4 regions of the Actinomadura rugatobispora genome follow, and region 2 is predicted to be linked to each of the others. Evidence: predicted binding sites of a transcription regulator. Region 2 holds the regulator's gene; each other region holds the start of a gene.

Evidence for each region. Region 2 encodes HrcA, which represses chaperone genes, less so after heat shock. Its sites were predicted from a motif close to TTGGCACTCTCNNNNNGAGAGTGCCAA; they were not measured.
Region 1: the regulator HrcA is predicted to act here: its motif matches at 2,508-2,534, upstream of ACZ466_RS14685 (FmdB family zinc ribbon protein).
Region 3: the regulator HrcA is predicted to act here: its motif matches at 3,024-3,050, upstream of groL (chaperonin GroEL).
Region 4: the regulator HrcA is predicted to act here: its motif matches at 1,560-1,586, upstream of groES (co-chaperone GroES).

The regions. Positions count from the first base shown of each region.
Region 1 is NZ_AP029191.1:3,435,283-3,442,229, reverse strand. Features, by position in the region: gene ACZ466_RS14695 (MMPL family transporter) at 1-1,099, opposite strand, end outside; gene ACZ466_RS14690 (nitrate reductase molybdenum cofactor assembly chaperone) at 1,456-2,055, shown strand; gene ACZ466_RS14685 (FmdB family zinc ribbon protein) at 2,139-2,468, opposite strand; gene ACZ466_RS14680 (potassium/proton antiporter) at 2,588-4,072, opposite strand; gene ACZ466_RS14675 (NAD(P)-dependent oxidoreductase) at 4,205-5,194, opposite strand; gene ACZ466_RS14670 (5-formyltetrahydrofolate cyclo-ligase) at 5,266-5,847, opposite strand; gene galU (UTP--glucose-1-phosphate uridylyltransferase GalU) at 5,881-6,804, shown strand; gene glp (molybdotransferase-like divisome protein Glp) at 6,833-6,947, shown strand, end outside.
Region 2 is NZ_AP029191.1:7,776,158-7,783,104, reverse strand. Features, by position in the region: gene ACZ466_RS34865 (16S rRNA (uracil(1498)-N(3))-methyltransferase) at 1-656, opposite strand, end outside; gene dnaJ (molecular chaperone DnaJ) at 705-1,838, opposite strand; gene hrcA (heat-inducible transcriptional repressor HrcA) at 1,839-2,852, opposite strand; gene ACZ466_RS34850 (DUF3097 domain-containing protein) at 2,971-3,834, shown strand; gene ACZ466_RS34845 (DUF4870 domain-containing protein) at 3,963-4,577, shown strand; gene hemW (radical SAM family heme chaperone HemW) at 4,635-5,843, opposite strand; gene ACZ466_RS34835 (antitoxin YezG family protein) at 5,967-6,440, opposite strand; gene ACZ466_RS34830 (hypothetical protein) at 6,572-6,947, shown strand, end outside.
Region 3 is NZ_AP029191.1:5,774,047-5,780,993, forward strand. Features, by position in the region: gene ACZ466_RS25830 (TolB family protein) at 1-1,925, shown strand, start outside; gene ACZ466_RS25835 (hypothetical protein) at 2,010-2,375, shown strand; gene groL (chaperonin GroEL) at 3,178-4,809, shown strand; gene ACZ466_RS25845 (phospholipid scramblase-related protein) at 5,743-6,333, shown strand; gene ACZ466_RS25850 (hypothetical protein) at 6,400-6,756, shown strand.
Region 4 is NZ_AP029191.1:6,113,329-6,120,275, forward strand. Features, by position in the region: gene ACZ466_RS27475 (class I SAM-dependent methyltransferase) at 210-1,484, opposite strand; gene groES (co-chaperone GroES) at 1,710-2,018, shown strand; gene groL (chaperonin GroEL) at 2,118-3,743, shown strand; gene ACZ466_RS27490 (sigma-70 family RNA polymerase sigma factor) at 4,080-4,691, shown strand; gene ACZ466_RS27495 (hypothetical protein) at 4,688-5,737, shown strand; gene ACZ466_RS27500 (DUF5319 domain-containing protein) at 5,829-6,218, opposite strand; gene guaB (IMP dehydrogenase) at 6,606-6,947, shown strand, end outside.

The DNA.
Region 1 (6,947 bases), 4.3 Mb from region 2:
CGGTGACGGCCCAGATGACGCGGGGGCTGGCGCTGACGAGGCGGGCGATGCGGCTCCAGACGCCGTGCTCGGACTCGTACGCCTCGGGCTTGAGGTACTTCTCGTCGTGGCGGGGGACCAGCGGCCAGAAGATCCAGCGGCCGAAGATGACCAGCAGGGCGGGCAGCAGGGTGGTCATCGAGGCGAGCGCGGTGACGACGCCCGCGGCGGCGACCGGGCCCAGGCCGGCGGTGGAGTTGAGGTCGGCGGCCAGCAGGCACAGGAGGCCGACGGCGACGGTGGCGGCGGAGGCGACGATGGCCGGGCCGGCGCGGTGCAGCGCGTAGGCCATGGCCTCGTGCCGGTCGTGGTGCCGGTGCAGTTCCTCGCGGTACCGGGCCACCAGGAGCAGCGCGTAGTCGGTGGCGACGCCGAAGACCAGGACGGTGAGGATGCCGGCGCTCTGCCCGTTGACGGTGAGGCCGGCGTGCTTGGCCAGGAGGTAGACCACCGACTGGGCCAGGCCGAGGGCGAAGACGGCGCTGAGCACGGGGACGAACCAGAGCAGCGGGCTGCGGTAGATGAAGAGCAGCAGGATGATCACGACGCTGCCGGCGGCCAGGAGCAGGAAGCCGTCGAGGGTCTCGAAGACCTTGAACATGTCGGCGCCGCCGCCCGCGGGCCCGGTGACGTGCGCGTCCAGTCCGGGCGGGCCGCGCTTGGCGAGGTCGCGGGCGTCGTCGACGGCCTTGACGACGTCGACGTCGGTCAGCGGGACGAGGGTCTGCAGCGCCTTGCCGTCGCGTGAGGGGAAGGGGCCCTGCGGCTGCTGGGCGCCGGGGAGCTTGGCGAACGCGGCGGTGTCGGACCTGGCCTTGGCCTGGTCGGCCGGGGTGACGCCGCCGGAGCGCTCGTAGACGATCACGGCGAGCATGGTCTCGTCGGCGCGGAAGCGCTCCTGCAACTCGACGACCTGCGTGGACTCGGCGCCCGCGGGCAGCCAGGAGGCGGCGTCGTTCTCCTCGACCTCGCCGAGCTTGCCGGCGAGCGGGCCGAGGGCGGCCAGCAGGACGACCCAGACGGCCAGGACGGCCCATTTGGTGCGTCTGCCGGCGATCACCGCGGTCAGTCGGTGGGCCCATGTCCGGGGCGGGCTTGCGGAACTCATCGTCTGCTCCCAGGGAATCTCAAGATATGTCGCGAGAGACCTTAGATTGTCTCTGTTTCCGAGAGTTGTCAAGTAATATCGCGAGTTGCCTCGGCGGGTCCGGCGGCGCGTTCTCATCGTCGCCGCGAGGGCGCCGGGCGCGCGTCCGGCGGAAGGAGTGAGCGCGCGTACCTCTCCAGGGTCATCGCGGCGGCCGCCGCTCCCCCCTGAGAAGTAGGGCAAAGCTCTGGAACCGGACTCAGGTGAACGTGGTCCAACGGGACGGAGAAGATCCGAAGACCCACTCACTCCGATCCGACGGGGGACCGGTGGACACCGTGGTGTGGCGGGCGGCCTCGCTGCTGCTCTCGTACCCTGACCAGCGCCTGTACGACCGGCGGCCGATGCTGCGCACGGCGGTCGCCGACCTGCCGGACGGGGTCGCGCGGCGCCGCCTGGACGCCTTCCTCGACCATCTCGACCGGACCCCGCCGATGGGGCTGACCGTCCACTTCCTGGACGTGTGCCGCGGCGGGCGCCTCCTCCTTCTGGCGGATCACCGTGAGGAGGAGGAGCGGCGCATGGCGCGGGCCCGTCTCGCCGACCTCTACCGGGCCTACGACCACGACATGGACGACGAGCCTCCGGACTCCCTGCCGGCGATGCTGGAGTACGCGGCGCTGTGCGCGGACGACTGGCTCCTGCGTGAGCATCAGGTCGCCCTGGAACGGCTACACGCGGCCCTGGACGCGAAGGGCAGCCCTTACACGGTTCTCGTGGAGGCGGTGCGCGCCACGCTCATGCGGCCGCCGAATACCGCGAGGCGAGTACATACTGCGAGAGGTGTACGCGGCTGCGTCGCGCGCGCAGGGCGCGCCCACAGGGACCTCGCTCTCGCGACGTTCCTTCAGGACGGGGAGCGTTCGTAACGCCGAATGGCCGGCGGTTCACGCCGGCTGGAAACGGGACGATCGCGGCAGGCCCGTCCTGGACGGGCCTGCCGGAACCGGGCTCAGGCCACCTTCTCCGAGGAGGACGAGGAGGAGGTGGAGGAAGAAGAGGACGACGACGTCGAGTCCTTGGAGCTCGAGGACGACGAGTCGGGCTTCTTGGCGTCCGAACCGCTCGACGACGAGGCCGCGGTCGAGGACGACGACGAGCCGGAACCGCGGCTGTCGGTGCGGTAGAAGCCCGAGCCCTTGAAGATGATGCCCGCCGCCGAGAAGACCTTGCGGAGACGGCCGGTGCACGCCGGGCACTCGGTCAGCGCCGCGTCGCTGAACTTCTGCACGACCTCAAGGGGTTCGCCGCACTCGGTGCAAACGTACTGATACGTCGGCACGGTTTCCTCCTCGCCGCCTCAGCCCGGGCTGATCCCGTGCTGGCACTCAACTCAATCGACTGCTAATCGTACCCGTGCATTGAACACGATTCGCCGCCGCCCTGTTCCCGGCCACCCCGTCAGTGGCCGGTCTCGCCGAACCAGCCGGCCAGCTTGCCGCGCCGGCTGACCGCGCGCAGCCGCCGTTCCGCCGCGTCCCGCACCTTGTCGGTGGAGACGACCAGGAGGGTGTCGCCGGCGCGCAGCGAGGTGGTGGGCTCGGGGACGAAGCTGCTGCCGTCCCGCACGACCAGGGTGACCGAGGCGCCCTGCGGCAGCCGCAGCTCGAAGATCTCCACGCCGTTCAGCTGGGAGTCCTGGGGGACCCGGACCTCCAGCAGGTCGGCGTGCAGTTCCTCCAGCGGGGCGGCCTCCACGTCCAGTTCCCGGGCCTCCTCGTCGGGCTGCAGCCGGCACCAACGCGCGGCCAGCGGCAGCGTGGGGCCCTGCAGCGCGGTGAACAGCACCACGATGTTGAACACGATCGCGAACAGCGCGGCGGAGCCGGGGACCTCCTCGACCATGGGGATGGTGGCCAGCACGATCGGGACGGCGCCGCGCAGCCCGGCCCACGACGCGAAGATCTTCTCTCCCAGCGAGAGCTTGAAGCCGATCGTGGACAGCATCACCGACAGCGGCCGCGCCACCAGCAGCAGGACGGTCCCGATGGCCAGGGCGGGGATGACCTGCCCGGGGAGGTCGCCGGGCGAGGCCAGCAGTCCCAGCAGCACGAACACGCCGATCTGCGCGAGCCAGCCGATGCCCTCGGCGAAGCCGCGGGTGGCGGGACGGTGCGGCAGCCGGGAGTTGCCCAGGACCAGCGCGCTCACGTACACGGCGAGGAAGCCGCTGGCGTGGGCCAGGGCCGCGGCCCCGTAGGAGCCGATCGCCAGCGACATGACGGCGATCGGGTAGAGGCCGGAGGCGGGCAGCGCGACGCGGCGCAGCACCAGCGCGCCGAGCCAGCCGATGAGGATCCCGATGATGCCGCCGGCGACCAGCTCGTACACCATGACGGCGGCCAGTTCGAGCAGGTTGGGGGCGGCGGCGTGGGTGCTGAGCGCGATGACGACGATCACGACGGGAGCGTCGTTGATGCCGGACTCGGCCTCCAGCAGCCCGGTCAGCCGGGACGGCAGCGGCAGCCGGCGCAGTACGGAGAACACCGCGGCCGCGTCGGTGGGGGCGAGCACGGCGGCGAGCAGGAACGCCAGCCGCCAGTCCATGCCCAGCATCCAGGCGGCCGCGACCGCGACGACCACGATGCTGATCAGCGTGCCGATGGTGGCGACGGCCACGGCGGCGGGGACGGAGGGTTTGACGTGCCGCCAGTTGGTGGTGATGCCGCCCTCGGCGAGGATCAGGACGAGGGCGGCGAGCCCCAGGATCTCGGCGAGTTCGACGTTGTCGAAGTTGATGTGGAGCGGGCCGCCCTCGCCGATGAACAGGCCGATGCCCATATAGGCGAGCAGCGTGGGCAGCCCGAGGCGGTGGGACAGCCGTACAGCGACGATCGCGCACAGTACGAGGCTGGCCCCGAGGAGTAGCCAGATGTCGAGATGCACATCCCACCCTTCGGGTCGCGGAGCCGAGGGCCGGCACGGAAGCTGATCGTTTAGGGATCCTACAGATACATGTGCTGATCACATAATGTCGGCTGACGGGACGGGGGCGGAAACGGCGCGGTGGGGGCCTGTTCAGCGCCGTCTGACCTGCGGATCTATTCCGTTTACGACATTTGTCACAGGGCGTCCGGTGACCGCCGCTCCGACGTTGTCCCGCACCGCCGAGATCACCTTGATCTGCGCCTGCCCGGTTCCGCCCGCGACATGCGGTGACAGCAGCACGTTCTCGTGCGAGCGCAGCGGATGACCCGCGGGCGGCGGCTCCGCCTCGAACACGTCCAGCGCCGCCCCGGCCAGCCGCCCCGACTCCAGCGCCGCCAGGATCGTCTCGTCCGGGACGATCCCGCCGCGCGCCACGTTCACCAGCAGCGCCTTCTCCGGCAGCAGCGCCAGCCGGTCCGCGTCCAGCAACCCGGCCGTGTCCGGGGTCAGCGGCAGCGCCAGCACGAGGATGTCGGAGCAGGCGAGGAGGTCGTCCAGCTCCCGGTAGGTCGCCGCGGCCTCCGGGCGGCGGCGCCGCGACCAGTACGACACCGCGCAGCCCAGCGCCCCGAACAGCCGGGCCGCCTCCACCCCGATCGGGCCGAACCCGACGATCCCCACCCGCTGGGTGTGGATCTCGCGGGCGCCGAGGGCCAGCAGCTCCTCCTGCGGCCATCCGCCCTCGCGCACGCCCCGGTCGGCCCGCACCAGGTGGCGGCAGAGCGCGAACGCCGCGCCGACCGCCCATTCCGCGACCCCGCGGGCGTTGGCGCCGGCGGCGTTGGCCACCGGGACGCCCGCGGCGGCGAGCGCGGCGGTGTCCACGGAGTCGGTCCCGACGCTGGGGGTCTGCACGAACGCCAGCCGCGGCGCCGCGGCCACCGCCTCGGCGTCCAGCCGCAGCAGCCCGGTGTAGTCGGCGACGATCAGCTCGGCGGCCGGGAGCGCGGCGAACAGCCCGTCCCGGTCCCGGACGGCCGGGAAGAGCAGCTCCACCGCGTCGCCGAGCGGCGCCAGCAGCCCCTTCATCAAGTCCTCGCCGATCGGGGCGAGGGTGAGGATCCGCCACGGTGCCGTCATCTGAGACCTCCGGGATGTGGGTCCGGTCACGGGGCTGTCATGCTAGATCCACACCGGAGCGACGTCCCGTTTCAGGCGAGGCGCACCAGGCCCTCGGACGGCGTCACGGCCGCCCGGACGTGCCGGTCGTGCGGCTCGGCGGGCAGCCGGTCGACCAGCTCGCCGTCGTATACCAGACCGACCGTCAGGATCGCCGGACCGACTCTGGCCAGCGCCCGGTCGTAGGACCCGCCGCCCCGCCCGAGCCGCACCCCCGCGCGGTCCACGGCGAGGGCCGGGGCCAGCACGACGTCGGCGCTCGCCACCGCGTTCGCCCCGCGCGCGGGCTCGGTCGGCTCCAGCAGCCCGCGCGGCCCCGGGGCCAGCGAGTCGGGGCCCTCGTAGGACGCCCAGTCGAGGTCGCCGTCCGGCAGCAGCCTCGGGAGCAGCACATACGTCCCGCGCTTCCACAGCGCGAACAGCAGGCCGCGGGTGTCCGGCTCCGTCCCGACCGACACGTACGCCGCGACCGTCCCGGCCATCTCCAGCTCCGGCACGCCGAGCAGCGCGTCGCGCAGCGAGCGCGCCGCCGCGGCGCGCGCCTCCGGCTCCATGGCGGCCCGCCTGGCCAGTAGTTCCGCGCGGAGGCCGGTCTTAGGGGCGATCTGCTGCACGCTGCGCTCCTCCGAGATGACTAAGGTCTGTTCATGGCCGACTTCGAACCTGTTCTCAAGGCGGTCGTCCCGGCGGCCGGCCTCGGTACCCGATTCTTGCCCGCCACCAAGGCGACTCCCAAAGAAATGCTGCCCGTCGTCGACAAACCGGCGATCCAGTACGTCGTCGAGGAGGCGGTCGCCGCCGGACTCACCGACGTCTTGATGATCACAGGCCGGAGCAAGCGGTCCATCGAGGACCACTTCGACCGGGCCTACGAGCTGGAAGAGGCGCTGCGCGCCAAGGGCGACGACGAGCGTCTCGGCGCCGTCCGCGAGTCCAGCGACCTGGCCATCATGCACTACGTCCGGCAGGGCGACCCGCGCGGCCTCGGCCACGCGGTGTACTGCGCCCGCCAGCACGTGGGGAACGAGCCGTTCGCGGTGCTGCTCGGCGACGACATGATCGACGCCCGCGACCAGCTGCTCACCCGCATGATCGACGTGCGGCGCCGGTACGGCGGCAGCGTGGTGGCGCTCATGGAGGTCGAGCCCGACCAGGTCTCCGCCTACGGCTGCGCCGCCATCGAGGGCACCGACGAGGACGACGTCGTCAAGATCACCGACCTGGTGGAGAAGCCGCCCGCCGGCGAGGCCCCCAGCAACTGGATCATCATCGGCCGGTACGTCTGCGACCCCGCGGTCTTCGACGTCCTGGAGAAGACCCCGCCCGGCCGCGGCGGCGAGATCCAGCTGACCGACGCGCTGCGCACCCTCGCCGACATCCCGGTCGAGAACGGCGGCACCGTCTACGGGGTGAAGTTCCGCGGCCGCCGCTACGACACCGGCAACAAGCTGGAGTACCTGCGGACGGTCGTGCAGTTCGCCTCCGAGCGGCCCGACCTGGCGCCCGAGTTCATGCCCTGGCTGCGCGAGTTCGTGGCGCGGCACGGCGTGGAGACGTCCGAGGAGTCGTGACGGCACGTCACACTGGGGAACCGTGGGCATGAGAACGGTCGACGAGCATCTCGCGGACATCCTGGCCGCCGTGCCGGTGGTGCCGCCCCTGAGCGTGGCCCTGCTGGAGGCGCGCGGCGCGGTCCTGGCCGAGCCGGTGGAGG
Region 2 (6,947 bases):
CCCAGGCGCACCGTGCGGGCGCCCGCCGCCGCGAACGCCGCCAGCTCCTCCTCGGTGATCCCGCCCTCCGGCCCGACCACCGCGATGATCTCCCCGGTGGCCGGCGGCCTGACCGCGCTGAGCGGCCCCTCCGCCTCCTCGTGCAGGACCAGCGCGGCGGACGCCGCCGCGAGCCGTCCGGCGACCCGGTCGGTCGTGGCGAGCTCCGCGACCTCCGGCAGGCGGCTGCGGCGGGCCTGCTTGGCGGCCTCCCGCGCGGCGGACCGCCAGCGGCCCAGCGCCTTCTCGCGGCGCTCGGGACGCCACTGGGTGACGCAGCGGGCCGCCGCCCACGGGACGATCTCGTCCACGCCCGCCTCGGTCATCGTCTCCACCGCCAGCTCGCCGCGCTCCCCCTTGGGCAGCGCCTGGACGACCACCAGCCGCGGCTCGGGCGCCGGGCGCCGCTCGCGGGCCAGCACGTCCAGGGTCAGCGACGACCGGTCGGCCGTGACGACGACGCACTCGGCCAGCAGCCCGGCGCCGTCGGTCAGGTCGACGCGCTCGCCGGGCCGCAGCCGCTTCACGGTGGCGGCGTGCCGCCCCTCGGGGCCGTCCAGGACGACCCGCTCCCCCTCCAGACCGGCGGTCTCGGCGAGGAACACCGGCGGACTCATCGGCATCTCCTGGCGTCCGGTGCGGCCGCCGCCGGCCGCACCGCGCTCCTACTGGTTGAAGACGTCCCGGAGCCTGGAGAACACGCTCCGCTGCCCCGGTGCGAACTTGCCGGGCGGGCGCTCCTCGCCGCGCAGCTGCGCCAGGCGGCGCAGGAGCTCCTCCTGCTCCTCGTCGAGCTTGCCCGGGGTCTCGACGTTGACATGGATGTGCAGGTCGCCGCGGCCGCTCTCGTTGAGATGCCGGACGCCGCGCCCGTACAGCCTGATCACCTGGCCGGACTGGGTGGCCGGCTTGATGTCGACGTCCTCGGCGCCGTCCAGCGTCTCGACGGTGACGCTGGTGCCCAGCGCCGCGGCCGTCATCGGGATCTCGACCGTGCAGTGCAGGTCGTCGCCCTCCCGCTCGAAGATCGCGTGCGGCTTCTCCACGATCTCCAGGAACAGGTCGCCGGGCGGGCCGCCGCCCGGGCCGACCTCGCCCTCGCCGGCCAGCTGGATGTGGATGCCGTTCTCCACGCCCGCCGGGATCTTGACCTTGACGGTGCGGCGGGTGCGGACCCGGCCGTCCCCCGAGCACTCCTGGCACGGGGTGCGGATCACGCTGCCGAAGCCGCCGCACTGCGGGCACGGCCGGGCCGTCATGACCTGGCCCAGGAACGAGCGCTGCACCTGCTGCACCTCACCCCGCCCGTGGCAGGTGTCGCAGGTGTCCGGGTGGGTGCCGGGCGCGCAGCCCGAGCCACTGCAGGTGGTGCACGCCACCGCCGTGTCGATGGACAGCTCGCGGGTGGTGCCGAACGCGGTCTCGTCCAGGCCGAGCTCCACCCGCAGCGTCGCGTTGCGGCCGCGGCGGGCGCGGGTGCGCGGCCCGCGGGAGGCCGCGCTGCCGAAGAAGGCGTCCATGATGTCGCTGAACGGGAATCCGGCGCCGCCGAAGCCGCCCGCCCCGGCGCCCGCGCCGCCCGGTGCGAACGGGTCGGCGCCCAGGTCGTACATCTCGCGCTTCTTCGGGTCGGAGAGCACCTCGTAGGCCTGGGTGATCTCCTTGAACCGCTCCTGGGTCTCCGGGTCCGGGTTCACGTCCGGGTGAAGCTCCCGGGCCAGCCGGCGGTAGGCCTTCTTGACCTCGTCCGGGCTGGCGTCGCGGCGGACGCCGAGGGTCGCGTAGTAGTCGTTGGCCACTTACGACCCCGCCAGGATCTGTCCGACGTAGCGTGCCACTGCCCGTACCGCTCCCATCGTGCCGGGGTAGTCCATGCGTGTAGGCCCGAGCACTCCCAGCCGGGCCAGGGTCATGTCGCCGACCCCGTAATCGGCGACGACCACCGAGGTCGATCGGAGCCCCTCGTCGGGGTTCTCGGTGCCGATCCGCACCGTAACTGTAGAGGAGTCGCCCGTCTCCCCGAGCAGCCTCATCAGGACCACCTGCTCCTCCAGCGCCTCGAGCACCTCGCGCAGGCTCTGCGAGAAGTCCACCGCCGCCAGGTTGGCCGCGCCGGCGAAGACGATCTTCTCATCGTGCTTCTCCACCAGCGTCTCCAGCAGCACCGAGAGCACGGCGGCCGTCACCGGCCGGTCCTCGGGCTGCACCCGGTCCGGCAGGTCGGCCACCGCGGCCGGGACCTCGCCGAGCCCGCACCCGTCCAGGCATGTGTTGAGCAACGCCCGCAGGTGCCCGATCGATTCCTCGGACAGCTGCGCGGGCGCCTCGATCAAGCGCTGCTCGACCCGCCCGGTGTTGGTGATCAGGACCAGCAGCAGCCGGTGGTCGGCCACCGGGACCAGTTCGACGTGCCGGACCGACGAGCGGGTGAGCGAGGGGTACTGCACCACCGCGACCTGCCGGGTGAGCTGGGCCAGCAGCCGCACCGTGCGGCCGACCACGTCGTCGAGGTCGTAGGCGCCGGTGAGGAAGGTCTCGATCGCGCGGCGCTCCGCGCCCGACAGCGGCTTGATCGTCGACAGCCGGTCGACGAACAGCCGGTAGCCCTTGTCGGTCGGGACGCGGCCCGCGCTGGTGTGCGGCTGGTGGATGTAGCCCTGCTCCTCCAGCACCGCCATGTCGTTGCGGATCGTCGCCGGGGACACGCCGAGGTTGTGCCGGTCGACCAGCGTCTTGGACCCGACCGGCTCGTTGGTGGACACGTAGTCCTCGACTATGGCCCGCAGGACCGCGAGTTTCCTGTCGTCGAGCACGTGGTCACCTCCTCTGCCCCCGGTACTGGCACTCCATACTTCCGAGTGCCAAGTGTACGGCCAGGCGAGCCGCATTCGGAGATGCCGGACCGCCCGGGCTCTCGTTAGAGTCCTGAACGTGCAGAGCAAGGACTACGGCGACGACGTTCTGGCGGGCGACTGGCGGCGGCCCCGCAAGGGGACCATCCCGGAGATCCCGGCCGAGAACGGCCTGGTCGCCGAGGACCCGGACAGCGGATTCTGCGGCGCCGTGGTCGGATGCGACAAGTTCGGCGTCACGCTCGAGGACCGTTTCGGCAAGCGGCGCGTGTTCCCGCTCGCCAAGGCGGGGTTCCTCATCGACGGCCGGCCGGTGACGCTCGTCCGTCCCACCGGAGCGGCGCCGGGGTCCCCGGGCGGCGCGGGTGGAGCCGGCGGCGGCCAGGGTCGGCCGGTGCGGTCGGCGTCCGGGTCGATCGCCGTGCGGGGCCTGCGCGCACAGGTCGCCAAGGAGAGCCGCATCTACGTCGAGGGCGTCCACGACGCGGAGCTCGTCGAGAAGATCTGGGGCCACGACCTGCGCGTGGAAGGCGTCGTCGTGGAGTACCTGGAGGGCGTCGACGACCTCCCGGCCATCGTGGACGAGTTCGCGCCGGGCCCGGGACGCCGCCTGGGGGTGCTGGTCGACCACCTCGTCGAGGGCTCCAAGGAGAGCCGCATCGCCGCTCAGGTGTCCTCGCCCCACGTGCTCATCACGGGCCACCCCTTCATCGACATCTGGGAGGCCGTCAAGCCTTCGACGGTGGGAATTTCCGCGTGGCCGCGCGTCCCCCGCGGCGTACCCTGGAAAGAAGGTGTGCTCACCGCGCTCGGCTGGGGGGACGACGTGCGTGCCGGATGGAAACGGATCCTCGGATCGGTCGCCACCTACACCGACCTGGAACCCTCCCTCCTGGGCCGTGTCGAAGAGCTCATCGACTTCGTCACCGCGCCGGAGCCCTGAACCTCCTGACCGCACCGCGCCATCCAAGGGGTGGCGGCACCTATCTATCTCCATATCGCCAACTGCCCGATCAGTCCCCGCGCCTTAGATCGATCGCCTCCGTCAGCGACCCCCACGAGGAGAACGCGATGTCGTACGGGCCTCCGGAACAGCCAGGGTACGGACAGCAGCAGCCGGGCCACGGTCAAGCCCCGCACGGGCACGATCCCTACGGGCAGGACCCGTACGGGCAGGGCGCCGGGGGGCAGAACCCCGGCCAAGGCCAGCAGCCCGGGTACGGTCAGGCGCCCGGGTACGGACAGGCCGGTCACGACCCCGGCTACGGGGCCTACGGGCAGGCTCCGGGGTACGGTCAGGCCCCGGCCTACGGCGGCCAGATGCAGCCCTACGGCGCCCCCTATGGGCAGGGCGCGACGTCCGACGAGCGCACCTGGGCCCTCATGGGCCATCTGGGGCAGTTCCTGCTGGGGTTCATCGCCCCGCTGCTGCTCTTCCTGATCAAGAAGGACGAGTCGGCGTTCCTGCGCCACCACGGCGCCCAGGGCCTCAACCTGGCGATCAGCCAGACCGTCTACCTGATCGTCAACCTGGTGCTGAGCGTGGTCACGCTCGGGATCTGGCTCATCCCGACGCTGGCGCTGGGCGTGGCGCAGATCGTCTACCTGATCCTGGCCGCCGTGGCGGGCAACCGCGGCGAGTGGTACACCTTCCCGACCATCATGGCCTGGCCCATGATCAAGTAGGCCGCGGACCTGGTCGGGCACGCCCCGGCCCGGCCCGGCCCGGCCCGGCGCGGCCGGTCAGGTGAGGTCGCGGACGACGGCGTCGGCGAGCAGGCGGCCGCGCAGGGTGAGGACGGCGCGGCCCCGCTCGTACGGGCCGGGCTCGACGAGGCCGTCGGCGATGGCGCGCCGTACCGCCGCGTCGTCCAGCAGGCCGGCCGGGCAGCCCTCGGCCAGCCGCAGTTCCAGCATGACGCGCTCGATGTGCCGGTCATCGTCGTCCAGGACCTCGCGGGCGTGCGCGGGCGTGACCTTCTCGGCCAGCCGGGCGGCGTACGCGGCGGGATGCTTGACGTTCCACCAGCGGGTGCCGCCCACGTGGCTGTGCGCGCCGGGCCCGACGCCCCACCAGTCGGCGCCGGTCCAGTAGAGGAGGTTGTGGCGGCAGGCGGCGTCCGGGGTCGCGGCCCAGTTGGAGATCTCGTACCAGCTCAGCCCCTGGGCGGACAGCAGTTCGTCTGCCATGAGGTAGCGGTCGGCCATCGCGTCGTCATCGGGCGGGGTCAGTTCCCCCCTCCGCACCTGCGCGGCCAGGCGGGTCCCCTCCTCCACGATCAGCGCGTAGGCGGACACGTGGTCGGGGCCTGCCGCCAGCGCCGCCTCCAGGGAGGCCCGCCAGTCGTCATCGCTCTCACCCGGAGTGCCATAGATCAGGTCCAGGTTGATGTGCTCGAAGCCGGCCTTGCGCGTCCAGTCGACGACCTGGGGGATCCGGCCCGGGGTGTGGGTGCGGTCCAGGACGGCCAGCACGTGCTCGCGCGCGCTTTGCATGCCGTACGAGACGCGCGTGAACCCGTTCTCCCGCAGGCGTTCCAGGTAGCGGTCGTCCACCGATTCCGGGTTGGCCTCCGTGGTGATCTCGGCGTTCCCGGCCAGGCCGAACTCGGCGTCGATGGCCCCGAGGATCCGCCCCAGGTCTTCGGGAGGCAGCAGGGTGGGTGTGCCTCCCCCCACGAACACCGTTTCCACGGGCAGGTCCGCGTCGCCCAGCACACGGCGGGCCAGCCGTACCTCCTCGATCGCCGTCTCGGCATAGGAGTCACGGCTCGCCCCGGGGCCGAGCTCTGTGGCGGTGTAGGTGTTGAAGTCGCAGTAGCCGCACCGCGTCACGCAGAACGGGACGTGCACGTAGAAGGCGAACGGCCGCTTCCCCAGCCCGTCCAGGGCGCTCAGGGGCAGCGCACCATCGGCGGGTACCGGGTCACCGTCGGGCAGGGTAGAGGGCACCCTTCAAGTCTGCCCCGCCCGACGCCCTGCTCCGTCCCGCGCCGCCGCGTCCAAGGCGAGCCGACCAGGGCCCAGGGATACACAGCGCCCGGCCGGCGGCCCCGGGGGCGGGCGCTTCTGCCGTTAGCGGCGTGGCCTGAGGGTCGTGATGCCGTGGGCGCCCTCGCCCAGCTTGTCGCGGAGCCAGCCGGGGATGTGCTCCTCCGAACGGGGGAAGCGTTCGAGGTCGAGGGCGTAGGCGGACGGGGTCAGAGGCGGTCTGAACTCGGGTTCGCCGTCGTAGTCGAACTCGGCGCTGAACCGGCCGCCGCGCTCGATGTCCAGCCGCGCGGTGAACCACGCGCCCTGCCCCCGCCGGTACATCACGCGGCGCAGCTCGTCCATCCTGCCGACCGCCTGGCCCGGCGGCATGGCGGCGCGGCTCTCGCCCCCCGCGCCGACCACCTCGAACGAGGCGCTGTCGATGCCCACGGTCGCGCGGAACTCGAATCCGAGCCGTTCCCACCCGCTGGGGGCGGCCGAGCGCAGCGCGCGGACGGCGCCGTTCACCGCTGCCCGCTCCTTGGGAGAGCGCAGCACCTGCTCGGAGTGGGTCACGATCGAACCTCCGGAACCATAGTGGCCACTGCCCCGACCGTACCGATCCGGGGTCCCGCGCCAAGCGACCGCCGCCGTGTCGTGGCGAACCTTGGCTCCGGCAAGGTCTTTTGGACGGATAGGGTCGCCGGGTGGCTGATCAGGGGGCGGTGAAGTACGGGCGGGTGCCCACGCGCGTGCTGCTGTACGGCGAGCCGGAGGGCTGGGGCTACACGGTCGTCGACCAGCACGAGGGCGAACAGCACTTCCCCCTGAGCGGACCGGGCGTCTCCTGGCAGCCTCCAGGGCGGGCCGAACGCGACCCCGAACCCCCGTGGTGGCGGCACCGCCTGGGAGAGACGGCCGAAACCCTGCGCGACCACATCGGACGGGCGCTCACCGACCAGACCTTCCTCGAACTGGGCGCGGAGGCGCAGATCGCATGGTTCGCGGTGGACGACCCCACCTCCTGGGAAGGCCTGGTGACGCTGGGAGACCCCGACCCCGCACGGTTCCCGGGCAAGGTGC
Region 3 (6,947 bases), 2.0 Mb from region 2:
CCGTGCTGCTGGCCGGCGCGCTGACCCTCGGCGGCGCGGCCTGGCAGCCCGTCGACGCGGCGCCCGCGGCGGCCACCGGCAACGGCAGGCCCGTCAGCCCGCCCGCTCCCAAGCCCGAACCGATCAAGGTCACCGAGCTGCCGCTGCCCCCGGTCACGCCGTCCACCGGCGAAGGCGCGTGCACCCCCGCGCTCAACCCGCACCGGACCGGATGCATCGGCCGCTCCGTCGACCTCCAGTCGGGGGACTTCCTGCCCGACGGCAGGCACGTCACCGCCACCGTGGACTTCGCGGGCGCACCCGCCGCGCCCGACCCGGCGAGCGTCTACACCGGCCGGCAGCTGATCATCGTCAAGACCGACGGGACGACCTTCCCGGGCGGCGACGCCTGGAAGTGCGTCACCTGCGGGGTGCCCGACGGCAACGCGGTCGGCCGCAGCGAAGCGATGGACTACCCCCAGACCTTCGACGACGGCAGGCGCCTGCTCGCCGGCACGAACATCATCGACTGCGGCCCGCACCGCCTCACCAGCCAGGCGTGCACCCCTGAGCGGACCCACATCTACCCCATCCGCTGGAACGTCACCCCCGACGGCTCCGGGCCGGGCGGGAGCATCCGCGAGCTCCGCCTGCACCCCGACAACGTCCACCTGGGCTTCAACGTCGCCACCGTCACCAACGGGAAGTTCAACCAGTACGGCTACCTGGCCCGCCTGAAGTTCAACCCCGCGCCCGAGACGGGCACGCCGCGGGCCCCGCGCTACGACCTGGTCAAGGTCACCAGGCTGTTCGACCCGGCCGACACCCAGCCCGTCAGCGTCGACCCCCGCCACCCCGACCGGCTGCGGATCAACCCCGAGGCCATCACGGTCGGCGAACTGCGCGGCTTCTCCGGCAGCGGCCGGGAGGTCACCTACGTCGGGTACCCGGGCGAGTCGTCCAACATCGACGTCTTCGCCGCCGACCTGAAGACCGGCAAGGTCCGCCGGCTCACCGCCCACCCCGAGTACGTCGACCCGGTCGACATCTCACCCGACGACCGGTGGACGGCCGTCATGGACACCCGCGGCACCGACCGCCAGATGTTCCTGGCCGGCATGCGCGGCATCCCGCCCGTCACCGACCTGATCACCACCAGCGCCACCTCGTCCACGCGCAACAACGGGCAGCGGCGGTTCTTCCAGCCCTACCTCATCGACCGGTACGGCGACCGCGGCTCCTACCAGGGCCAGCGGATCAACGCGGCGGGCGACGGCAGCCCCGGCAGCGTGAACGACCCGGAGTGGAACGGCAGGGCGGATCCGAAGTGGTCGCCCGACGGCACGAGCATCGTGTACTGGCAGGCGCTCACCGTCCCGCCCGCCTGCGGCGGCCACAACCCGCTCCCGTGCCGGCCGTCCACCGCGCCCGGCGGACGGACCGCCCGCATGATGATCGCCCGCCTCACCAGCCGCACGCCGCTGCGGCCGAAGCCCGTCGCCCCGATCTCGGACACCGTTCCGTGGGGCACGCCGTACGTCCCCGGCAGCCCGACCCCGGCCCGGCCGTACCCGCCGCAGGGCACCTACACCCTGAAGGGCAAGAAGTCCGGCTCGGCCAAGGTGACCATCACCGAGAACGCCGGCCGCACCATCATCAGCACGGTCGCCGTCAGCTACACGAACTACTCCGACGACGGCGCCCGCATCCTCAACGGCACGGAGAAGGTGGGGGTCCAGAACCCCACCCCGACCCTGAACAAGGTCGACTGGTACTCCGACCTCGTCCAGACGGGCCGGGACGGCCGGGTGCACGGCACCAAGAAGTCCAGCCCCGACGGGTTCCACCTGACCATCGACGTCCTCACCAACTTCTTCCAGGCCACGGGCACGCTGACGACCACCCTGGACGGCCGCGCCTACACCCAGCCCGCCAACGACACCTGATCCCGCGGGCGTGACCTCCGGTCTTCGCGTCGTCCCAGGGCGACGCGAAGACCGGAGGGACCAGCGGCCTGGGAAGCTTGGCCAATGGACGGCATCGCCCCTCCCTCCCGGACCGAGGTGGAAGCCCGATGGATCGCCTTGACGACCGGGTCGGCCACTCGGGAAGCGGTGCACGCCTGGACGCTCCAGTGGGTGGAGGGCGAGCACGCGACCGTCACGGACCCGATGGTCTGGAGCGCTTTGCTCCGGCTCCACGGCTTCGACATGACCGCAACACCTGAGGCGCCGAACATGATCGGCCATGGAGGCCGAGGGCGCTACGTCCATCCAGACGCCCACATCGCGCGAGAGTTGGCGTGCTGGCGGGTCGCCTGCCGCGAGTACGACGCCGATCCCACGGCCTGGCTCCAGCGCACGCGCGACCAGGCAAAGCGACATCGCCGCCCGTGAACCGGACCACCGCGTCCCCAGCGGCGGCGGGGCACCGCACCCTTCCAGCCCAGCCCCCCAGAATCGCCAGGTCATGGCCCTATTCTGCCGGGCGGTGGCGCGCCCCCGTGACCGCCGGTCAGCCGGGCGACGAGCCGGGGCGGCGCCGATGCGCGGCGCGCCGCGCGCCGCTGGAGACCGGCGCCCACGCCGCCCTCTTGACTCCGCGATGCCTCAAGGCACGCGACGAGGACACGAAGCGGCCGGTCCCGGCCTCACCGGAGCTGGTGGCAATCCTCCTCACGCACGTCGCAGGGTTCGGACGGCGGAAGACAGGCGGCTGTTCCGTGCCCAGCGGTGGGAACCGGCTCGCCCCTGTCAGCGACGAATCCGTGCGGCGGCGGGCTCGTGCTCACTGATGCCCAGCTCAAGACGCCCCTCGCGAAGCGACCGTATGACCTCCGGCATGCCCGCCTGACGCTGTGGCTGAACGGCGGCGTTCCGGCGGCCGACGTGGCGGCTCGGGCCGGGCACTCGGTGGCTATGCTGCCCTCCGGGGCACCGGACGGTTCCGCCCCAGGTCAGGGCAAGTCTGGCATGGTGGACGAGGTATCCCCTGGTGACGATGGTTGCCGCTTGCACTCGACAGGGTAGAGTGCTAAAAAACGGTTGGCACTCTACTGTGGAGAGTGACAATCCCACAGTCTGGATCGAGGCGACGAGGCCTCAGTCCGGCGGCGGAATGGCAGTCGTCGGGGAGGTCGTCCGTCGCGGGCGTCGGCTCGATCCATCAGGCCGTCTTGTTCCGGGAGGACTGGAGCCTATGGCTGCAAAGATGATCGCGTTCGATGAGGAGGCCCGTCGGGGTCTGGAGCGCGGGATGAATCAGCTCGCCGATGCCGTGAAGGTGACCCTTGGTCCCAAGGGTCGCAATGTGGTGTTGGAGAAGAAGTGGGGCGCTCCGACGATCACCAATGACGGTGTGTCGATCGCCAAGGAGATCGAGCTCGAGGACGCGTGGGAGAAGATCGGCGCGGAGCTGGTCAAGGAGGTCGCCAAGAAGACCGACGACGTCGCCGGTGACGGCACGACGACGGCGACCGTCCTGGCCCAGGCTCTCGTCCGTGAGGGTCTGCGCAATGTTGCCGCCGGTGCGAACCCGATGTCGCTGAAGCGCGGCATCGAGGCCGCGGTGGAGCGGGTCAGCGAAGAGCTGTCGAAGCTGGCCAAGGATGTGGAGACCAAGGAGCAGATCGCTTCGACGGCGTCCATTTCGGCCGGTGACCCGCAGATCGGCGAGATGATCGCCGAGGCGATGGACAAGGTCGGCAAGGAAGGCGTCATCACCGTCGAGGAGAGCAACACCTTCGGGCTGGAGCTGGAGCTCACCGAGGGCATGCGCTTCGACAAGGGCTACATCTCGCCGTACTTCGTCACCGACCCCGAGCGGATGGAAGCGGTCCTGGAGGACCCCTACATCCTCATCGTCCAGGGCAAGGCGTCGGCCAACAAGGACCTGCTGCCCGTCCTCGAGGGCGTCATGCAGTCCGGCAAGCCGCTGCTGATCATCGCCGAGGACGTCGAGGGCGAGGCCCTGGCCACCCTGGTCGTCAACAAGATCCGCGGCATCTTCAAGTCCGTCGCCGTCAAGGCCCCGGGCTTCGGTGACCGCCGCAAGGCCATGCTCGGCGACATCGCCACCCTGACCGGCGGGCAGGTGATCTCCGAGGACGTGGGCCTGAAGCTGGAGAACACCTCGCTGGACATGCTGGGCCGTGCGCGCAAGATCGTGGTGTCCAAGGACGAGACCACGATCGTGGACGGTGCGGGCGACGCCAACGAGATCGCGGGCCGGGTCAACCAGATCCGCACCGAGATCGACGGGACCGACTCCGACTACGACCGCGAGAAGCTGCAGGAGCGGCTGGCCAAGCTGGCCGGCGGTGTCGCGGTGATCAAGGCCGGTGCGGCGACCGAGGTGGAGCTCAAGGAGCGCAAGCACCGGATCGAGGACGCGGTGCGCAACGCCAAGGCCGCGGTCGAGGAGGGCATCGTCCCCGGTGGCGGCGTGGCGCTGCTGCAGGCGGGCATCCCGGCCTTCGAGAAGCTGGACGTGTCCGGCGACGAGGCCACCGGTGCCGCGATCGTCAAGCGGGCCCTGGAGGAGCCGCTGAAGCAGATCGCGGTGAACGCCGGCCTGGAGGGCGGCGTGGTGGTGGAGCGGGTCCGCAACCTGACGCCGGGTGAGGGCCTGAACGCCGCCACGGGCGAGTACGTCAACATGTTCGAGGCGGGCATCCTGGACCCGGCCAAGGTGACGCGGTCGGCGCTGCAGAACGCCTCCTCGATCGCGGCGCTGTTCCTGACCACCGAGGCCGTCATCGCCGAGAAGCCGGAGAAGACCCCGGCCGCCGCCGGCGGAGGCGCCCCGGACATGGGCGGCATGGACTTCTGATCGAGCGGTCCACGCCCCGTGTCGGGTGAACGGCACTGAGGGGGCGGTCCCATTGGGACCGCCCCCTTTTGCCGTCCTGCCGCCGCGGTCACCGGTTCGGCACGATGCACCCCTTTGACCTCCTCCCCCTCGTGAACGAGGGGGGATTCCAACCCGTGGCCTCAGGAGAGGAGCAGGGGTTGAGGTTCGCGGTTCGTCCGCCCCGGCGACCCGGAGCGTCCCCGCGCAGCGACGGCCGGTCCGGCCGCCGTGCCCACGAGCCTGAGTCTGGTCTCGTGGGCGATGTTGCGTGGCCGCGTTCACATCGGCGGCATTGCCGGCGTAGCCGCAGGACCGGCACCGGAAACACGCTTGGCTCTCGCGTGCCTCCCGATCCCCGGTTCCGCACGCCAGCAACGCTGTGAGATGTACGCGGGATCGATCTTGTTGCACGCGGCCGGGCGTCCTGTGTTTCAGCCGCTCGACCAGCAAGGCCCGGCCAGCTTGGTCTGTCTCCACCGGTCAGGCAGCACAGACGCTGGCACCAGCCTGCAGGCCGCGCCCGGGTTTCGGAGATCCGTCGTAGCGGCGGATCTCCGGTCCTTGTCCTCTCCGCAGAAGTCGATTCCTCCCCCGCCTGAAGGCGGGGGTCTCTTCGGATGTTCCCCCCCTGCCCGACCCCCTGCGGATCCTGGTGGTGGCCGCGCCTATCGCCCTCGACCTGATGCTGTACGAGAACAAGGACCGGCCCATCGGCTAGCCGTCAGCACGACCAGGCCGGGACACTGAACGCGCGCCGGTCGTTGAGGAGTACGTCAGGGAAAGGTCTTCCGCTCCCCGGTGGCCCTTGGCAGGATCGCCGCTGAGCTACAGACCGGGCCGTGTACGCGCGGGACCGGGCCGGCACGGAACGGGCACGGCACGTGAACGCGTCCGATGACGCCAGGAGAATGCATGAGCGATCCCTTCAGTTCCTCGGTGCTCAGGGTCGAGCAGCCACGCCGGGGGCCGTTCGCCAGATCGCAGTACAAGGTCCTGGACGGCGACGGCACCCTCCTCGCGGTCGCCGACCAGAGCAACACGCCGGTGCGCGCGGAGAGGCTGCAGACCTACTTCCCGGGCAAGTCCGAGCTGCACGCGAGGGCGGTCCTGCTCACCACGCCGGACGGGGCGCCGCTGCTCGTCGTCGACAAGGAGGCCGGCCGGCTGCTCACCACGGTGCTGCGGGCGGACGGCGAGCTCGTCGGCACCTTCCGCACCGAACGCGTCGGCCGCCGCTACAGCATCCGCGGCGGCGACGAGACGACGCTCGGCGAGATCGCCGTGGACCTGGGCCGCAACAACTTCACGGTGACCGACGCCGATGGCAGCCGCGTCGGGCACGTCCGCAAGAAGTGGGCGGGCCTGGCCACGCACCTGCTGACCACGGCCGACAAGTACAGCGTGGAGATCAACGACCCCGTGCCCGAGCCGCTGCGCACGATGGTGGTCACCACGGCGATCGCCATGGATCTGACGCTGCACGAGTCCAAGGACATCACCTGATCCGCCGATCCCCTTTGGCCGAGCGTCGGGCTTCCGGACGCGGCCGTGGCGAGGTACCGTCCGTTTGTGCAGGTCATTTCCGAGCGCCCGAACGGCTGGCGGATCTCGCCGGCCCTTCCGACGATCGCGAACGCCCTGCTGGCCGTGCTCTGGGGGTTCTCGACGCTCGGCGGGTGGGGTGAGGCGGCGTTCTGCGGTGAGGCCGGACGGCTCGACACCGTCTGCGCGGCCGCCTTCGAACCGGCCGTGGCGCTCTCCGTGCCTCCCGCCCTCCTGGCCATCGCCGTCGTGATGATCTCCTGGTCGCTGCCCGGCGTGCGCCACAGGCCGCAGCGACTCGACGCGCTCCTGACCGTCGCCGCCGCCCTGTGGGTCCTGGCCGAGGGGATCCTCTTCGTCGGCGGGTACCTCGCCAAGTCCTGACAACGGCGACCGCACCGGAAAAAACGGGCCAAGCGCCCCGTTGGCAACTTGTGACCTAAGTCGGGTCGAACGGCATAACACGAGGTAGATGGGCCCGAGCCCGGGCCGGTACGGAGCCAGAACGCCGACTTCTCGCAACGAAGTGCGCCAGCCGGTTTGACCTCTACCCTCGTTGGGCATACTGTTCACTT
Region 4 (6,947 bases), 1.7 Mb from region 2:
AACCAGGAGAACCGGATGAACGAGGCGGTGATCGGCGCGTCCTCGGTGCTGCCAGGGATGGCGGCCCGCCAATTCGATCTCTCATTCGGCGCACGCGGTCCGACGGCGCAATACCCGGAAGTGCTGAGGATGTGCCCGATTGTGGCATCGGGCGCGGCCGGTCATGGCGTTCTTCCCCGGACGAAGATCTTCGGTGCGGAATGGCGCTTTCAGCGCGCCGGACTGGCCAGCAGCGCGACCGGATCGCGTCCCACCCGGGTCAGCAGCAGGACGAGTTCGCCGCCCGTCCGGCGCGCGCCGGAGCGGCCGCCGAAGCCCAGGTCGCGGCGGAGCCGGTCGATGTCGACGGCCGAGCCGCGCTTCTTGATCGTGAGCGTTCCGGGGGCGCGCCGCCGCAGCTCGGCGCGCAGCCGCTTCACCGAGAACGGCAGCACGTCCTCGATCTCGTACGCGGCGGCCAGCGGGGTGGGCGCCAGGGTGTCGGAGGTGACGTAGGCGATCCGGGGGTCGGCCAGCCAGCCGCCGACCCGCGCGGCGGCCTCGGCGACCAGGTGGGCGCGGATGACGGCGCCGTCCGGCTCGTACAGGAACCGGCCCCAGGGGCGGACCTCCGGCTCGCCCAGCCCGGGCTCGGGCGTGAGCGTGACGGCCGGGGCGCCGGGGGTGAGCAGGGTGGCGCGGCGGCGGACGTCCCCGGCCAGGCCGCCCAGCCACAGCGCGGCCTCCTTGACCTCGCCGCCCTCGGAGATCCATTCGGCCTCGACCGGCGCCCCGGTGAGGGGGGCGCCGTCGCCGCCGTCCCACAGGGCCTCGTAGGGGATGCCCGGCGCGACCTTGACGCAGGCGGCCGGGGCCCGGGACGCCAGGGCGAGGACGTCGTCCAGGGGCGGCTCGTAGGAGCGGGGGTCGAAGACGCGGCCCCGGGCGGTGCGGCGGCCCGGGTCGGCGAAGACGGCCGCGCGGCCGGCGGGGTCGGCGTCGAGGGCGTCGCCCAGCCGGACGGAGGCCAGGTCGTCCAGTTCGAGGGCGGCCAGGTTGGCACGGGCGACCTCGGCGGTGAGCGGGTCCCGTTCGACGCCTTCGCCCGTGCAGCCGGCGCGGGCCCGGGCGATCAGGTCGGCGCCGATGCCGCAGCCCAGGTCGAGGACTCCGGCGGAGGCCGGCGGGTGAACATCCGGAGAATCTTCGTGCAGGTACGCGGCGAAGCGGCGGGCGCGGTGGGCGGCGACGCCCGCCCGGGTGGACTGCTCCAGCCCCGCCTGCGTGAAGTACATGGCGTCGGCGTCCGCGCCGAACTTGGCGCGGGCGCGGACCCGCAGCCGCGCCTGGGTCAGCGCCGCGGCCACCGGGCCGCCGGGATGCTCCTCGCGCAGCCGGGTGGCGGTGGTCAGCAGGCCGCTCTCGGACAGGTCCGACCCGGCCGCCGCCGCGAGCACGGCCTGGCCCGCCGGGGTGAGCAGGTCGCGGAACGCCTGGAGGTCCATAGGCTGGACGTTAGCGGCGGGCCGCGCGGCCGTGTCCGTGTTGACGGGCCACCGGCCACGGAATAGTCTCCATGACTGGCACTCTCAGTGCGAGAGTGCCAACCACAGCGACAAGGTCGGTCTGGCACCCGCGACGACAGGCCGGTCCAGGGTCGCCTCTTCTGTCACATGTGCCGGTCGGCCCGCCATGGCCGGCCGAGGACCAATCGAAGGGGAGGTCAGATCGTGACGACCGCCACCAAGGTTGTTCTCAAGCCGCTCGAGGACCGTATCGTCGTCCAGCCGCTTGAGGCCGAGACCACCACCGCGTCGGGCCTGGTCATTCCCGACACGGCCAAGGAGAAGCCCCAGGAGGGCACCGTCCTGGCCGTGGGCCCGGGTCGTATCGACGACAAGGGCGACCGCGTGCCGCTCGACGTGAAGGTCGGCGACGTTGTGCTCTACAGCAAGTACGGCGGCACCGAGGTCAAGTACAACAACGAGGAGTACCTCGTGCTCTCGGCCCGCGACGTCCTCGCGGTCATCGAGAAGTAACCACCGCTGATGTGACGCTCCGCCCCGGACCGGCCCGCTTGCAGGGGCGGCCGGGGCGGACGCGTCCGGTGCCGAGTACAGGAACTGGAGTTTCCCGCAATGGCGAAGATCCTTGAGTTCGATGAGGGCGCTCGCCGGGCTCTTGAGCGCGGCGTCAACGCTCTCGCGGACGCCGTCAAGGTGACGATCGGCCCGCGCGGCCGCAACGTCGTCATCGACAAGAAGTTCGGCGCGCCGACCATCACCAACGACGGCGTGACCATCGCCCGCGAGGTGGAGCTGGAGGACCCCTACGAGAACCTGGGGGCCCAGCTCGCCAAGGAAGTGGCGACCAAGACCAACGACATCGCCGGTGACGGCACCACCACCGCCACCGTGCTGGCCCAGGCGCTGGTCCGCGAGGGCCTGCGCAACGTGGCCGCCGGCGCCTCGCCGCTGGCCCTCAAGCGGGGCATCGACGCGGCCGCGCAGTACGTGTCCGACCAGCTCCTCAAGACGGCCCGCGAGGTCGGCGAGAAGGGTGAGATCGCGCACGTCGCCACCATCTCCGCGCAGGACGCGCAGATCGGCGACCTGATCGCGGAGGCGTTCGACAAGGTCGGCAAGGACGGTGTGATCACCGTCGAGGAGGCCCACACCTTCGGCCTGGAGCTGGAGTTCACCGAGGGCCTGCAGTTCGACAAGGGCTACCTGTCGCCGCACATGGTCACCGACCCCGAGCGCATGGAGGCCGTCCTGGAGGACGCCTACGTGCTGGTCGTGGACGGCAAGATCTCCAACGTGCAGGAGTTCCTGCCGCTGGCGGAGAAGGTCGCCCAGACCAAGAAGCCGCTGCTGGTGATCGCCGAGGACGTCGAGGGCGAGGCGCTGGCGCTGCTGGTGGCCAACAAGATCCGCGGCACCTTCACCTCGGTCGCGGTCAAGGCCCCCGGCTTCGGCGACCGCCGCAAGGCGATGCTGGGCGACATCGCGACCCTGACCGGCGGCCAGGTGGTCAGCGAGGCCATCGGGCTCAAGCTCGACGGCATCGGCCTGGAGGACCTGGGCCGGGCCCGCCGGATCACGGTCACCAAGGACGCCACCACCGTCGTGGACGGCGCGGGCGACCAGGGCGAGATCGAGGGCCGGGTCAACCAGATCAAGGTCGAGATCGAGAACAGCGACTCCGACTGGGACCGCGAGAAGCTGCAGGAGCGGCTGGCCAAGCTGGCCGGCGGGGTCTGCGTGCTGCGGGTCGGCGCGGCCACCGAGGTCGAGCTGAAGGAGAAGAAGCACCGCCTGGAGGACGCCATCTCGGCGACCCGCGCGGCGATCGAGGAGGGCATCGTCTCCGGCGGCGGCAGCGCGCTGGTGCACGTGGGCAAGGAGGGCTTCGACGCCCTCGGCCTGTCCGGCGACGAGGCCACCGGCGCGGAGGCGGTCCGCCGCGCGCTGGTCGAGCCGCTGCGCTGGATCTCCGAGAACGCCGGCCAGGAGGGCTACGTCGTCGTCTCCAAGGTCCAGGAGCTCAAGCCGGGCCACGGCTACAACGCCGCCACCGGCGAGTACGCCGACCTCATCGCGCAGGGCGTCATCGACCCGGTGAAGGTGACCCGCAGCGCGGTCACCAACGCCGCCTCGATCGCGGGCATGCTGCTGTCCACCGAGGCCCTGGTCGTGGAGAAGCCGGAGGAGGCCGACGAGGCCGCCGGCGGCGGCGGTCACGGCCACGGTCACGGCCACTGATCAGCCGCGAAGGGGAGGTTCCCCGCCGTTGTGTCAGAGAACGGTGGGGAACCTCCCTTTTGTGCTGTCTGACCGAATAGCCGGAGTTTGGTGGCGTTTGGTGGGGAATGTCGTTGCGTGCGCGGTGAGGCCGGACAAAACTCCCACCGTTCGGAGTCGGCCGACCGCGATGCGTAGTATCGGGGCCTCTGTCCCCACACTGTGACCATTCCGTTGTCTTCGACAGTGGAGACACGCCCGAGTGCGCTGGGCATCATGCTCAACGTGACCGAGGGAGCTTTCGCCGGGAGTACGACCGCGCGCGCTGTCGAACCCTCGGAGGGCCCGGCCCCTCCAATGCCCCGCGACACCGGCCGCGGGACCAGGGCCGCACGCACGGCCAGAGCCGACGAAGGAGACCTCAAGGACCTCACGACACGGGCCGTCCAGGGCGACCCCGGCGCCATCGAGGTGCTCATCGCGCAGGTGCGGCCGATGGTCGTCCGCTACTGCCGGGCCAGGCTCGGCAGGGTCTCGGGGCAGTACCACGCCGCCGACGACGTGGCGCAGGAGGTCTGCATCGCGGTGCTGTCGGCGCTGCCCCGCTACCGCGACATGGGGCGCCCGTTCGCCTCCTTCGTCTTCGGCATCGCCGCGCACAAGATCGCCGACGCGATGCGCAGCGCGGTCCGCGCCGCCGTGCCCACCGAGGACCTCCCGGACGGGCCGGACGACCGGCCCGGACCCGAGGAGACCGTGGTGCGCTACATCGAGGCGCAGCGCGCCCGCGACCTGCTGACCCGGCTGCCCGACAACCAGCGGGAGCTCGTCCTGCTTCGGGTGGTCGCGGGCCTTTCCGCCGAGGAGACCGGTAATGTACTGGGCATGTCAGCGGGGGCCGTACGGGTCGCGCAGCACCGGGCGCTGGCCCGGCTCCGGGCGATGGCCAGAGAGGAGTCGATCGCTTGACGGAGCGGAGCCAGGGCGCCCCGGATCCGGACGAGCCGGTCGAACCCCCCGCGATTCCGACCCGCGGCGCCGCCCTTCCCCAGACCGGGGCCCCACCCCATGGCGGGCCCCAGGGCAGAGCGGCCGTGACGCCCGCGGCCGACCTGAGTGCGGTCCGCCGTACCGACGCCATCTTCGACGCGCTCGGGGCGCGGCGCGCTGCCGCCTCCGCCGAGAGGGCCGACCCCTCCACCCGGGCTGAGCCCGGCTTTCCCGGCCTCGCCGCCGGGATCACCGCACCCTTCACCGCCCTGCCCGCCGCGTCCGCCGCGTCCGCGGCGTGGGCGCAGGGCGACCCCGACGATCCCGCCGTGCGGCTGCTGAGCGCCCTGATCAGCGATGTCGACGAGCAGGCGCCCGCCGCGTGCCGCGCGGCCGTCCGGGCGGCCAGGGAGCCGTCCGCCGACGTCAAGGGCGTCCGCGGCGGCGAGCCGGCCGGTTCCGCGGTCGAGGACGACCGGCCGCATCCCCACCCGCCGTCCGGCCCGCGCCGCCGCGGCCCCCGCGCGATCGTCGCGCTGGGCGTGGCCGGCGCCGTGCTGGCCAGCACCGGCGTCGCCGCCGCCGGCGGCGGGCTGACCGAGCACACCACGCTGGGGCAGGGCGCCGCCGAGGCCGCCGGTGAGGCGGGCAAGGCCGGAGCCGAACGGGCCGAGGCCGGCAAGACCGCCGCTCCCCGTGCCCCGGCCCCGGTACGGCCCCTTCCGGTCGCGATCACCGGGCCCGCGGAGCGCGGCCCGGCCCGCGCCGCGGGTCCCGCCCCCGACCGGCCGCGCCGGATCACGATCGTCCGGGCCAAGGACCGGACCAAGGGCCTGCAGGACGGCCCCGCCCCGCGCCCCCGCACGCGCATGGACGGAACCGACGACGGATGGTCCTGGCCGGGCGTGCCGTCGCTGGAGACGCAGGTCGAGGCCGGCGAGCGCACCAGGCCCCGCCTGGAGGAGATCCGCAAGCGGTGGCGGCAGCGCGCGGACCTGCAGCGCGAGCGCTACGACCGCGACTGAAGCGCGAGAGGCCCGCGCGAGAGGCCCGCGCACGACGCCGGCGCAAAAGGTCCGCGCAAAGGGACGGGAAAGAGATCGCGCCCGGAGCGGGTCAGGGCGTGTCGCGGCCTTCCTCGCTGTCGATCACGCCGTCGACGTACCCCCGGGCGTACTCCCAGCTGACGTAGTCGACGGGATCGGGCGAGAGCGCCGGCTCGTGCACCCGGGGCAGGCCCTGGTCGAGCAGATGCCGCAGGTTGCCGTGCAGCAGGTCCCAGTCGATGTAGTGCGGCTTGCCGCAGTCGCCGCAGTCGACCGTCAGCCCGCGCACCCCCAGCGGTTCCAGCAGGGCGCGGAAGACCTCCAGGTCGGCGAGGTCGGCCAGCACGTCCTCGCGCTCCGCCACGCTGAGCGGAGCGACGTCCTCGCCCGGGTCGCCGAGCGAGGCGGCCGGGTCTTCCGGATCGCCGGCGAACGGGTCGAGCGGGGCATCGTCGTGCACCCTTCCACGCTACTGCCACGCCCCCCGTCCGGTGCACCCCCCGATGTCATCCGGATGCGAACGGCCGCGTCCGGATCGGCGTGCCGCGGCGCGGGAATCCCCGGTGCCGCCGGGCGTGCCGCGCCCCCGGACGGTGCCGCGGAACGGGCGGCGGGGGCGCGCATGCCGCGGCAAGGTTGGGGAATGCCGGGGTAAAAGCAGGCGTTGCGTGTGTCACCAAGGCCACTCCCCGCCGGCCGCGAACCGCCGTACGGGCGGCGGGTCGGGGTCCTACCATGGAGTGAGGCCGTCGTGACCTGGCCGTACGCCCGCAGGCCCGCTCCGCGTACGGACGATGCCGGCACGCCGGTGCCGTCCACCCAGCCGCGCCACCAGGGAAGGTCAATCATGAATCCCGCCGCCGAGCCCGCCCGGATCATCCCGCAGGGCCTGACCTTCGACGACGTGCTGCTGCTCCCGGGATATTCGGACCTGCAGCCCGGCGAGGCCGACACCACCACCCGGCTGACCCGGGAGATCACCCTCCGCATCCCGCTGGTGTCGGCGGCGATGGACACCGTCACCGAGTCCCGCACCGCGGTCGCCATGGCCCGCCAGGGCGGGATCGGCGTGCTGCACCGCAACATGCCGGTGGAGGAGCAGGCCGCCGAGGCCGACCGGGTCAAGCGGTCCGAGGCCGGGATGATCACCAAGCCGGTCACCTGCCTGCCCGACGCGACCCTCGCCGAC